3 regions of the Paucilactobacillus salsurae genome follow, and region 3 is predicted to be linked to each of the others. Evidence: a T-box and tRNA genes for the amino acid it is inferred to sense, from the RefSeq annotation. Region 3 holds a T-box; the other regions hold tRNA genes.

The links. The T-box of region 3 lies ahead of leuS (leucine--tRNA ligase). A T-box ahead of a tRNA ligase gene usually reads a tRNA of that ligase, here a tRNA-Leu.
Region 1: it encodes a tRNA-Leu, which carries the amino acid that the T-box ahead of leuS (leucine--tRNA ligase) is inferred to sense. The anticodon was not compared.
Region 2: it encodes a tRNA-Leu, which carries the amino acid that the T-box ahead of leuS (leucine--tRNA ligase) is inferred to sense. The anticodon was not compared.

Annotation. Positions count from the first base shown of each region.
Region 1 is NZ_BAAHWX010000010.1:21,007-25,200, reverse strand. It holds gene ACYVQZ_RS08045 (hypothetical protein) at 120-302, shown strand; gene ACYVQZ_RS08040 (LysE family translocator) at 346-906, opposite strand; gene ACYVQZ_RS08035 (MarR family winged helix-turn-helix transcriptional regulator) at 1,005-1,406, shown strand; tRNA gene ACYVQZ_RS08030 (tRNA-Leu) at 1,463-1,546, opposite strand; gene ACYVQZ_RS08025 (heavy metal-binding domain-containing protein) at 1,592-1,870, opposite strand; gene ACYVQZ_RS08020 (hypothetical protein) at 1,886-2,074, opposite strand; gene ACYVQZ_RS08015 (MMPL/RND family transporter) at 2,163-4,194, opposite strand, start outside.
Region 2 is NZ_BAAHWX010000008.1:17,939-22,132, reverse strand. It holds gene ACYVQZ_RS07335 (AEC family transporter) at 1-742, opposite strand, end outside; tRNA gene ACYVQZ_RS07330 (tRNA-Leu) at 924-1,009, opposite strand; gene ACYVQZ_RS07325 (SprT family protein) at 1,080-1,535, opposite strand; gene ACYVQZ_RS07320 (Tex family protein) at 1,547-3,724, opposite strand; gene ACYVQZ_RS07315 (calcium-translocating P-type ATPase, PMCA-type) at 3,826-4,194, opposite strand, start outside.
Region 3 is NZ_BAAHWX010000012.1:33,012-37,205, forward strand. It holds gene ACYVQZ_RS08630 (MDR family MFS transporter) at 1-423, shown strand, start outside; gene mnmM (tRNA 5-(aminomethyl)-2-thiouridylate-methyltransferase MnmM) at 483-1,043, opposite strand; gene ACYVQZ_RS08640 (phosphatase PAP2 family protein) at 1,040-1,684, opposite strand; T-box leader at 1,783-1,980, shown strand; gene leuS (leucine--tRNA ligase) at 2,060-4,194, shown strand, end outside.

The DNA.
Region 1 (4,194 bases), on a different contig from region 3:
TGATTTTGTTTTTCACAAAGATATTAACACAACTGCAATGTTTTTCAGACAAAAAATAAGTTATACTAGACATGTAAAAATGTAAACGCTTACAGTAACTATGAAAGGGGTATAGATCGGTGGATAAGGATCGCATTGATGGACTAAGTCAAAACGATGTTGAATTTGAATACATGAAACAATTTGGAGGATTTCCTTTTTATTCATATTCTGGGGACAATATGATTGAAGATATGAGAGATGCTTTAATAAATGGCGAACCTTATGAACAAGCAATTACGCAAAATGTAAGTTTAAATTAGATTAACTCTTAAAAAGAAGTTGTGATAATATCACAACTTCTTTTTATCGCCATAAATCATATGCACTAAAAACTAATAGTAGTGCCACAAATGAATTTAATAATTTAAAATGTTGGTTATAAAATCGTTGGATCAGCTGACCGGCGATTGTCCACGCTAAAGTACCAAGAACACCGATTAACACCATCAAAGTAAACTTCATTGATAATTCACCGAAAATGCCGCTAATTAAGAAGGTGCCCATGCCAGTAATGAAATATAAATAAACTTTAATATTGGTTGTTTGTAAAAGTAAACCGGTAACTAAGGGATGATTGCCAGCAGCTGACGCATTTCCCGGCGTGGAGATGTATGTATGATATGCCAAATAGAGTAAATATAGTGACCCAATAATTTTTAATATAAAAATTACTGACGGATAGTTTTGAAAAAAAGAGGCAAATATTGAGACAATTCCTCCAATAATTAATAGACCTAAAAAAATGCCAGAATTAAAAATTAATCCATGACGAAATCCTTTTTGTTGGCCTTCAGACATTGCCATAATTGTATTGGGACCAGGTGTAAATGACATGATGAAAATAAAAGTTAAAAATCCAATCATTTCGATCTCTCCTTTTTTTATTGCAAATGCAATGATTTACTTAAATACTATATCATGATATAATTGCATTTGCAATAAAATGTTTGGAGGTCATCGAAATGTTTGAAATAATTCGTGAAATTGGTGCGATTACGCGAAGCATTCAAAATGATTCAAATCAAAGATTTAAAGAAGATCAATTAAATAATAATTTGTTTATTTATATTATTCGAGTAGTTGAACGCCCGGGAATGTTTATGGGAGAATTGGCCGATTCAATTCAAGCTGATCGAACGACCAGTTTTAGAACAGTTAAAAAATTAGTTGATAAAGGCTATTTAGAATTGAAGAGTGATCCAACCAATTTGAAAATTAAAAGAGTTTATCCAACCAAACAAGCAAAAAGTTATTATCCTAAGCTGCATGCTTATGAACAAAATCGTTCTGATCAATTGGTGAAGAATTTATCTGACAAAGAATTAGATCAGTTAAAGCGACTGATGCGTAAATTGAATTATTAACGTGTATTTGGTGACGTAAAAAGGCTAACATCATAGTGATGTTAGCCTTTTTTTAATGCCCCAGGCAGGATTCGAACCTGTACATGGATAACCATACAGCGACCTGAACGCTGCGCGTCTGCCAGTTCCGCCACTGGGGCAACAACAATTAATAGTTTACACTAACGGTTGCTGTTTTTAAAGCATTATTCTGTGAATTTTACTAAGGTACCGTATCCCGTAATGACTAAAAATTTGGGTGCGACTTGCAACTGGACGACTTGGGTATTAAACGAGATGTTAATAATACCGTCCGCTTGTTCTTCCTCAGCCTTTTGCTTCATTTTTTCTTCAACGTCTGAAAAAAGTTGGTCCATTGATTCAAAAGCATCGATTGTTTCAGAATCCAGCATGAGATGGCTAGTGGCATTGACAATGCCCAAAATATCGTGTGGTTGATCAATACTGCCGGTGGTTAATAACATAAAAATAGGTCTCCTTTATTGATAAAGTCGTAATACTAGAAAATATAAACAAGAAAACGAAAGGGTAATGATAACAGCCAAAAATAGATAAATACCATTGGTTCTCATATTACCTCGGTGTGTTAATAGCCGAAAGCCAGTAACAACTAATAAAATAACTGCCAGTCCTAGAAAGATTAAAACAGTTTGCTTAAAGATTTGCATTGAAAGTACTCCAAAATGATTTCTTTCATTCTAATAGTTAACTACTAAAAAAGCAAAATGCAGTTTTTGCATTTTGCTAATGAGTTAACTATTTTTCGTTTTCATGTTTTTGATGTTGCTTATCTTCTGCGTCCTGGAAACCGGATTTAACTGGATAAGTTAATGAAACAGTGCTTGGAATAATAATTGGAATGATAAAAATCAAAATAATCAATCCAATGATTACGGCCATGGCAACTTGAATCAACGTTGGGACACCAGAAGGCATCAATGCAGCAAATGTACCACTTAGGATAATCGCAGCAGAAATGACAACTGTGCCAATGACTGTTGATGATTTAACCATTCGATCAGCAGGCATCATATTTTCACGCCCATATTCGCGATATTTCATCATCAAGAAGATACTATAATCGACTCCTAATGCGACAAGCATGATAAATGAGAAGAATGGGGTATTCCAAGTTAACATTGGACGACCTAAGACGAGACCGCTAATCCAACGTGTGATGCTGAGTGATGTAAAGTAAGCAAGCATCAATGTTCCAATGATATAAATAGGCTGTAGAAGCGAGCGTGTGACAAAGATCAATGCTAAGCCAATTCCGATCAACATAATAGCGGCTGTTCTGACAAAATCGCCACTCGCAACACTCTTAATATCATGAAGTGTTGATGATTGCCCGCCCATAGCAACTTGAGCATTTTTAAGTGTTGTTCCTTTGAGACTCTTTTTGGTCTGTGAGGAAAGTTGTGCCACTTTTTGGGTGGCCTTTGTATCACTTGGGTTGGTATTCAAGACAATTGTAATTTTAGCTGTTTTTTTATCTTGAGATAGATAAGTTTTAATGGCTGGCTTGTATGTGGCACTGTGCAGAACGCTGTGAGGTACGTAGTATTCGTCACTTGCTGAAGAATTCTGAAGACCTTTCAGATAACTGCCACCTTGACCCAAACCATCATTGACTTTATCGATACCAGTTGTCAGTTGTGGTGATTGTTCGGCTAATTTATTAATTCCTGTATTGATTTGTCCTAAGCCATTTTGACTTTGCATCAGGGCGCTTTGAACTTGGTTAAGGCCGCCTGTTAATTGAGATAAGGCAGTCGCTGCTCCTGGAAGAGCTACATTTGAAGCACTAGCCAGTTGATTAACTTGTGCTTTTAAAGTATTGACTTGGCCAAGCATACTCCCTAATGAAGATGTAGAACCCTGAATATTTTGCAATGACGTACCAATACTTTGATCGGCTGTACCGATAGCCTTCAAATTGTTTTGAACAGTTTGTAACTGTGTTTCCAGGCCGGAAAAGCTGGATTTTTGTTCATTGGCATATTGTAATAGTGTTTGTGTTTGAGGTCCTGAAAGTGGTGTGCCGGCCTGTGCTTCAGCTTGAATTAAGCCAGTGACAATTTGGGCACCCATCTGATTAACATCAACATTACTGGAAGTCCCCTGCATGCCAGTTAATAAACTGCCAATTGTTTTTGCTTGGGTTCCAATATTCGTTAGTTCATTGGTTAAATCACTAGTGTTAACGGCAGATCCAGAGTTTTGGAGTGCAGAATTTAATTGTTGAATACCATTATTGATTTGTGGTAAACCACTTTCCAATTGAGCAATTTGACTAGCATTACTGCCTGAAAGTTGGCTATTTAACTGTGTTGTTAATGTTGAAACACCATCAACTAATTGCTGGCTGCCAGTGGAAAGCTGGCCTAAACCATTCGACATCGCCATGCTACCAGCCGATAATTTTGCTAATCCAGTTTGAGCAGAACCAAGACCAGTATTGACGGTTCCTAATTGGTTAGATACATAAAGCTTGTTAACCTTCGTACCTCCTGGCTGAGTCACTGATGCAGCAGTTTTAACATCTGGATCATTCTGTATTTTACGTGTGATTTGATCAATTAATTTTAAATCCTTTTCGTTATCTAAACGATGATTAGAGCGAATGTATAGGGTTGATGGTTCCGCCGTTCCTTTGGAGAAGTGATCTTGAACCACTAAGAAACCTTTTTTAGCTGGAACCGAGTTACTAATTTCGTCTGTATCATCGTAGTTTAGTTTATTTTGATAAACAAAATAAAAGGGAAGTGTCAGACCTAACACGATG
Region 2 (4,194 bases), on a different contig from region 3:
ACGCCATTAACGCAGGTGCAAAAATAAACCGTCCCAGTAAAATACCGATGGAATCGTTGGTCAGTCTCATCCTTGAGATTCCAGCATTTGAAACTGCGATACCAATGAAAAACATTGATAATGGAATCGTTAAGCCACCAATGTAAGTCAAATCGCTAACTAAAAATGGTGGCAACTTAACGTGTAAAACAACTAACACGATTCCCAGCATAAACCCTAATAATGGTGGCGAGAAAATCTTTTTCAATGTTTCTAATACATTGATTTTGGCCTTGCCCATCCCATCTCTTTGAATCAGCCATACACCTAATGTCCAGAAAAAAGTCGTGTTTGCCATATAGTAAACTAACACATATGGCAATGATTTATCTCCAAACAATGCTAAATTGATTGGTAGACCAACAAAGACTGTATTGGAATTAAAAAACATAGATGAAAACAGTCCAGCATGTTCTTGTTTAATGCGCATGACCCGCATCACAGCAAACGAAAATGCAAACAAAATCAGCATTGAAACCACTGGATAACGTAAATCTGGAAGAAGCGTCTTTAGCTGGTCGGCGGTAAAGTCTTTCATGATTGTCGTGACCATGTAGGCTGGCAACGCAATCTGTGTAACTAACCGTGACACTAACTTGGCTGATTTATCATCAAACCAACCTCGTTCAGTCAATATGTATCCCACTGCAACCATCACTAAAATGACTAGGACTCCAGATATACTAGATAGAAATACTGCCATAGTAAGAGCCCCCAATATATGTAATAACGTGATTATAGCACAATTATTTTGCCATTATGAACCTAATAAAGATGTGGTACCGGTTACAATGCTGACACCAACAGACGGAAACAATTCAAAAATTTTTTCAATTAAAAAGGCGTTCACACAATGTTAATCATTGTATGAGCGCCTTTAGTTATGCGGCGAAGAGGACTTGAACCTCCACGGTCATAATTGACCACAAGATCCTTAATCTTGCGCGTCTGCCAGTTCCGCCACCGCCGCATCAACGAATAATATCATAGCAAAAAATCACGTGTTAGACAAGGTGATTTCAGATTTATTCGTGATTTTTTCAATCTTCTATCAATAATTTAAATCGACCACCACACTTAGCGCAGCGATAACGACGGACATTAAAATGCCGCCGTCGTGTAACAACTGCCCCACAATGCTGACACTGATATACAATACATGCCACTTTTTTCACTTTTGTTTGCATTGTTGGTGCATAACGTGCCCCACCCACTTGTTTGAGCAATGTTTTAAATGCTGAACTACGATGCTGATAATCTTTTCCCATCATGTGCAAATGATAATGGCAAAGTTCATGTAGCACAACTCGTTTTAAATTTTGTTCATCAAATTCTGTCAACATTTTAGGATTAATATCGATATGATGATCTTGCAAATGATAGCGTCCACCCGTAGTTCGCAACCGTTTATTAAAAAATACGCGATGACTAAATGGGCGACCAAATGATTCTAGCGACCACTCTTCAACTAAGTGTTGCAATTGCATATCAGTCATTTGGCACCTTCTTAGTTTTGTGGATCAATCATTGTTAACTGAATACGATGACGGTCAACATCGACTGAATCAACCCAGACGGTCACAATATCACCAACTGAAACAACTTTTCGTGGATTATCAATAAATTTGGCACTCATTTTTGAAACATGCACCAAGCCGTCTTGTTTAACACCGACATCTACAAAAGCGCCAAATTCAACCACATTGCGTACCGTTCCTTGTAATTCCATCCCCGGCTTCAAATCTTCCATCGTCAGGACGTCTTTACGCAGTAATGGTGCCGGCATGGCATCACGCAAGTCACGTCCAGGAACTTTCAGGCCATCAATGATATCGTCAAGTGTTTCTTCACCAATCCGATCATTAGCAGTCAAAACAGCTTGATGATCAACATGATTTAATTCTTGTACTGTTGCAGGTTGGCCAATCTGGGTTTCATCTACACCTGCAAGTTGCAATACCTTTTCGGCTACACCATAGCTTTCTGGATGAATATCCGTATTATCTAAAGGATTACTACCGTCGATAATGCGCAGAAAACCGACCGCTTGTTCAAAAGCTTTAGGTCCCAAACGGGGCACTTTTTTTAGTTGTTTTCGATTATCATAGCGACCATTTTCATCACGGTACTTCACAATATTTTTAGCCGTTGTTTTACTTAAACCAGAAATATGCTCCAAAAGTTGATAACTGGCAGTATTTAAGTTCACTCCGACCCGGTTAACCGCACGTTCAATCACAGCATCAAGTTGTGTATTCAAATCTTTCTTCGGTAAATCATGTTGATATTGACCAACTCCCACTGCTTCTGGATCAATTTTAACAAGCTCCGCCAGTGGATCTTGCAGACGGCGCCCAATACTAATCGCACTACGTTGTTCAACATGTAAATCGGGAAATTCGTCACGAGCCTCTTGGCTAGCCGAATAAACAGAAGCACCCGCTTCATTTACGATGACATAATAAACCGGTCGTTGAATCTTTTTCAATGTTTCTGCCACGAATTGTTCTGATTCACGACTAGCTGTACCATTTCCAATCGCAATCATTTCTACTTGATATTTTTCAATCAAATCAATTAACTGTTGTTGTGCCTGTTGTCGCTTGGCTTCCGGTGCCGGTTTATGCGGATAAATAACTGCTTTTTCTAAAAATTTACCATTCTCATCTAGGATGGCTAGCTTGCAGCCTGTTCGATACGCTGGATCAAAGCCTAAAACGACTTTTCCTTTAAGTGGCGCCTGCATCAGCAGATGATACAAATTCTCACCAAATACTTTAATGGCTTGTTCCTGTGCTTTATCCGTTAAATCGTGCCGCAATTCACGCTCAATGGCAGGTGCAATAAAACGTTTGTAGGCATCTTCATAGGCCGCCTCAATAAATGCGGTCGCTTCACTATCTGCATGTTGCCCAATTAATCTAAAATGCAAATAATTCTCAATTGACGTGGTGTCAAGCGCCACTTTAACACCTAAAACTTTTTCTTTTTCTCCACGATTAATCGCTAAAATTTGATAAGAACTAAGCTTGTTGACCGGTTGTTCAAACTCATAATATTGTTTATAAACACCCATTTCATCAAGTTGCTCACCTTTACTTTTGACCGCACTCACCAATGTCGCGTGTTGAATCGTAAAATTACGAATCCAACTGCGCAAGTTGGCCGCTTCACCAATTGTTTCAGCAATAATTTCATGCGCGCCTTCTAATGCTTGTTCGCTTGTGTCAATCGTTTTATCCGGGTTAACAAACTGTTGCGCTTTGCTTGCTAATGCCTGAGTTGGAAAATTCATAATCCAATTTGCTAATGGTCCTAAGCCATTTTGTTTGGCAATCATTGCCTTGGTTTGTTTCTTTTGCTTATAAGGCAAATACAAATCTTCCACATCTTGCAGTTTTTGTGCTTGTCTAATTTGTTTTTCTAACTGTGGTGTGAGCTTTTCTTGTTCACTAATTGCTTTAACTACCGCTTCTTTACGTTCTTGTAATGCAGAAGCTTTTTGGTATTCATCATGAATCGCCAGAATTTGTACTTCATCCAAGCTCCCCGTCATTTCTTTTCGATACCGTGAAATAAACGGAATGGTATTGCCTTCTTGTAACAAATTCAAGACAACTTGCACATGGTGTGAACTGATGTCTTTAAATTTTTGATCTACTAAACTAACGATTTCTGAATCCATATGACGATAACCGCTCCTTTTAATTTGCCAAACAAAAAGGTTGCGACAAAAGAATTGTCCAACCCTTTTTCAACTATATTTAAGTTTACCATTAATCTTCGTTATTTGTGGTACCAAAGTTTGCGTTGCACGAATTTAACGATTTCCACAATCAAGACCATTAAAATGCCGGCAGCCACGACGATTGCCCATTGACTAAGCTCTAAATGCGTTACATGGAAAATTTGGTTAAAGCCTGGTAACCAGATTGTGATGGCCAGCAATAAAAACGCCGCCAAGATGGCCCAATTGAAATATTTATTTTTCCAAAACCCAATTGTAAAAATGGATTCATGAATCGATTTAGAGTTAAACGCATGGAATAATTGAATCAATCCAAGCGTTGCAAATGCCATCGTTAACGCATCGGCATGAACTTGTTGACTAGTAGTATGCAACGGCATTAACAGGGCGAACCCGTAGACTCCTAA
Region 3 (4,194 bases):
TGGTTCTTTTTATGCTTATCAGGTGTATTTGGAATTGGGTTTGGTATTTCGATTACTGGAACAACTGTGACGTCACAAAGCTTAGTATCTTCCGATATTGTGGGTGTGGCAACCTCATTTAATACGTTGGTCCGATCGCTAGCACAGACCATCATGATCTCAGTTTTTGGAATTGTCATGAATTATTCAATTGCTAATGGAATGACGCGTTATCATAATACCGGTGTCACTGAAGAAATGATGAATAAGGTCATTAACCCACAAACGGTACATCAGTTACCGCATCAATTAATTCCTATCTTGCGCAAAATTTACTATTCAGGATTACACAATATCTTTATTTTAGGGTTTGTGTTCATACTATTAGCGTTCATCATTAACTTGATGAAACAACCAAAAGACCAAAAAAAGCAAGCCAGTTAGGGCTTGCTTTTGTATATAGCAATAATTTATTAGAACGCCATCTTGCGTATAACAATTAATTAACGTTTTTGCAACGCAATTAATTTTGGTGGTGTGTGTGTTTGATTTAAAAATGAATAGTTTAAAACTGTCCACTCGTGCTGGTCTAATTTTTGAACAAAAGCTTCAACAGCTTGTTTTTCGTCTTGTCCACCTGGATGACCATAGTAAACAACCAAGCAAATAATGCCACCACGTCGTAATAGATTCATAATTGCTTGAACGGCCGTAATGGTTGTAGTTGCGTTGGTAATGACAGTTTTATCACCACCTGGTAAATAGCCCAAATTAAAAATTGCAGCTGCAACATCTTGTGTGACATATTGGTCAACGTGTTCGTGACCGTCCTTGATCAAAGTTGTTTGTTTTAATTGTGAGCTTAAAATTAACTTTTCTTTAGTATTTTTGATAGCAGTGTCTTGAATATCAAAGGCATAGACATGACCAGTGGGGCCCACTAGCGAGGCTAAGAAAACCGTATCATTGCCGTTGCCCATAGTGGCATCAATGACTGACTGTCCTGGCCCTGCGACTGTTTTAATGAGGGTATGGCTGTATTCAAGTGCGTTTTGAATGTTCATGATCTTGATCTCCTGTGTAGGCCAAAGAGTGTTTCACTGATAATTAAAATAATGAGTCCTAAACTAAATCCAGCCAATACATCGGTTGGATAGTGAACACCAACATAGATGCGTGAGTAGCCAACTAGAATAATTAACAATGTGAGAAGCGTGTTAATAAAATACCGCCAATTTTTGGATTGTAAGTAATACTGACTCAAGATAATGAGTCCACCTAAAACAAGCATTGCGCCAATCGAATGGCCACTGGGGAAACTGTATCCGCCATAGTGCATCAAAAGGTGATTAGTTGGACGCGGTCGATCCACAATTTGTTTGATGAAGTGATTGGCATATGATCCAAAAGCGGGGGTGAGTGAAAAGAAAAAAGCTGCGCGTACTTTGCGTCTTAATGCTAATAATATCGTCCCAATGATCATCCAAATCGCTGTTGGTGTTGGATTAAATAAAACTGTATACCTCGTTAAGATTACTGTTTTCCACGATGGAAATGTTCCACGAACGTGATTAATAATAAATGTATCAAGTTGGTGAATCCAAGGGCGATTGGCTGTAACACCATGATATAAACTCACAAAGGCTACGATCGCCAAAATGAATAAGATTTGCTGAAACTTACTGATGTTAAAATTGCGTTTCATTATTTAATGACTCCTAATTTAATTACTGACAAGTATTGTAGCATAATAGCAAGACAAAACTTGCTCATCAGGTATTTTTTTGCTAAGATTGATGCAATATTTAATCGTTGATCGAGAATAGTAAAGAACGAATTGTCAGAGACCACGTGGTTGGTGAAAACGTGGATTAGTTTTTGAACTCGCTCGTGAGAATTTTTTGCTGAAATTAGTAGGTAAAAACGTGATTTCGCGTTAAGAATTAAGCGCTACGATAACGTAGAACTTAGGTGGTACCGCGGAACTCATTCGTCCTATAGGAAGGTTTTATTTCCTATGGGATTTTTTGTTTTCTGTCAACGATTTTACATAATACAATTTTGAGGAGACGATTGATTCATGGCTTATAATCATGACGTCATTGAACGTAAATGGCAACATTATTGGAAAACACATAAGACTTTTAAGGTGGAGATTGATCAAACAAAGCCGAAATACTACGCTTTAGACATGTTTCCTTATCCATCAGGACAAGGACTACACGTTGGGCATCCTGAAGGCTACACAGCCACTGATGCGATTTCGCGAATGCGCCGGATGCAAGGATTTAATGTTTTGCACCCTATGGGTTGGGACGCATTTGGTCTTCCTGCAGAACAATATGCCTTAAAAACTGGGCATAATCCCAAAGATTTTACTGCTCAAAATGTGAAAGTCTTTAAACATCAAATTCAGTCACTTGGTTTTTCATATGATTGGGATCGCGAAATTAACACAACCGACCCGAAATTTTATAAATGGACGCAGTGGATTTTTGAGCAACTTTATAAAAAAGGTCTCGCTTACGAAGACGAAATTGAAGTTAACTGGGCACCTGACTTTATGGGTGGAACAGTGGTTGCAAATGAAGAAGTGGTTGACGGTAAGACTGAACGCGGAGGCTATCCGGTTTACCGTGTACCAATGCGTCAATGGGCATTAAAGATCACAGCGTACGCTGATCGTTTAATTGATGATTTGGACGATTTAGATTGGCCTGAATCTATCAAGGAACAGCAGCGTAATTGGATCGGTCGGTCACAAGGTGCTAGTGTCTTTTTTGCCGTGGATGGTCATCCAGAAAGTAAAATTGAAGTTTTCACCACGCGTCCTGATACGCTATTTGGCGCTACTTACATGGTATTGGCACCAGAACATGATCTGGTTGATAAAATTACCACACCAGATCAAAAAGCTGCCGTTGAAGCTTACAAAGATGAAGTTTCTCGTCGCTCTGACCTAGAACGAACCGATTTAAATAAGGACAAAACAGGTGTTTTCACAGGAGCTTACGGAATTGATCCAATTAACGGCCGCAAAGTTCCCATTTGGATTGGCGATTACGTACTTGCTTCATATGGTACTGGTGCAATTATGGCCGTGCCTGCTCATGATGATCGTGACTACGAATTTGCCAAAAAATTTGGGTTAGATATTGTTCCAGTCATTGAAGGTGGCGATGTCGATCAGGCAGCGTTCACTGGTGATGGGGTTCACATTAATTCTGACTTTTTAGATGGCATGCATAAAGAAGAGGCTATCGAAAAGGCCATTGCTTGGTTAGAAGAAAATGGTGCTGGTAAAAAGAAGATCAACTACCGACTCCGTGATTGGATTTTTTCTCGTCAACGTTATTGGGGTGAACCAATTCCAGTGATTCATTGGGAAGATGGTGAAACCACCCTTGTTCCGGAAGATGAATTACCACTGCGTTTACCAGCAACCAAGCAACTTGAACCATCAGGGACTGGCGAAAGTCCACTAGCTAATATTGACGATTGGGTCAATGTGGTTGATGAAAATGGCCGAAAAGGTAAACGTGAAACAAACACTATGCCACAATGGGCAGGTTCGTCATGGTACTGGCTGCGCTACATGGATCCTCATAATGACCACGCCATTGCGAGTGAAGAAGCGCTCAACTATTGGTCACCAGTCGATTTATACGTTGGTGGTGCTGAGCACGCTGTTTTGCATTTACTATATGCACGTTTCTGGCAAAAAGTTTTGTATGATTTAGGGATTGTACCAACTAAAGAACCATTCCAAAAACTGGTTAACCAAGGAATGATTCTCGGTGAAAATCACGAAAAAATGTCTAAATCAAAAGGTAATGTGGTTAATCCTGATGATATCGTTGAACAGTATGGTGCAGATACACTGCGCCTTTATGAAATGTTCATGGGCCCACTGGAGGATTCTGTTCCTTGGGATGAAAAAGGACTTCATGGTAGTTACAAGTGGATTCAACGTGTTTGGCGGTTACTAATGGACGACAATAATCATCTGCGTGACCGCGTCACCACGATTAATGATGGTAAACTGACAAAAATTTATAATCAAACTGTTAAGAAAGTCACTGAAGATTTTAGCAGAATGCATTTCAACACTGGCATTTCACAACTGATGGTCTTTGTAAACGAAGCCTATAAAGTCGATGATTTACCAGTTGAATACATGGAAGGCTTCGTGAAGATGATTGCGCCAATTATGCC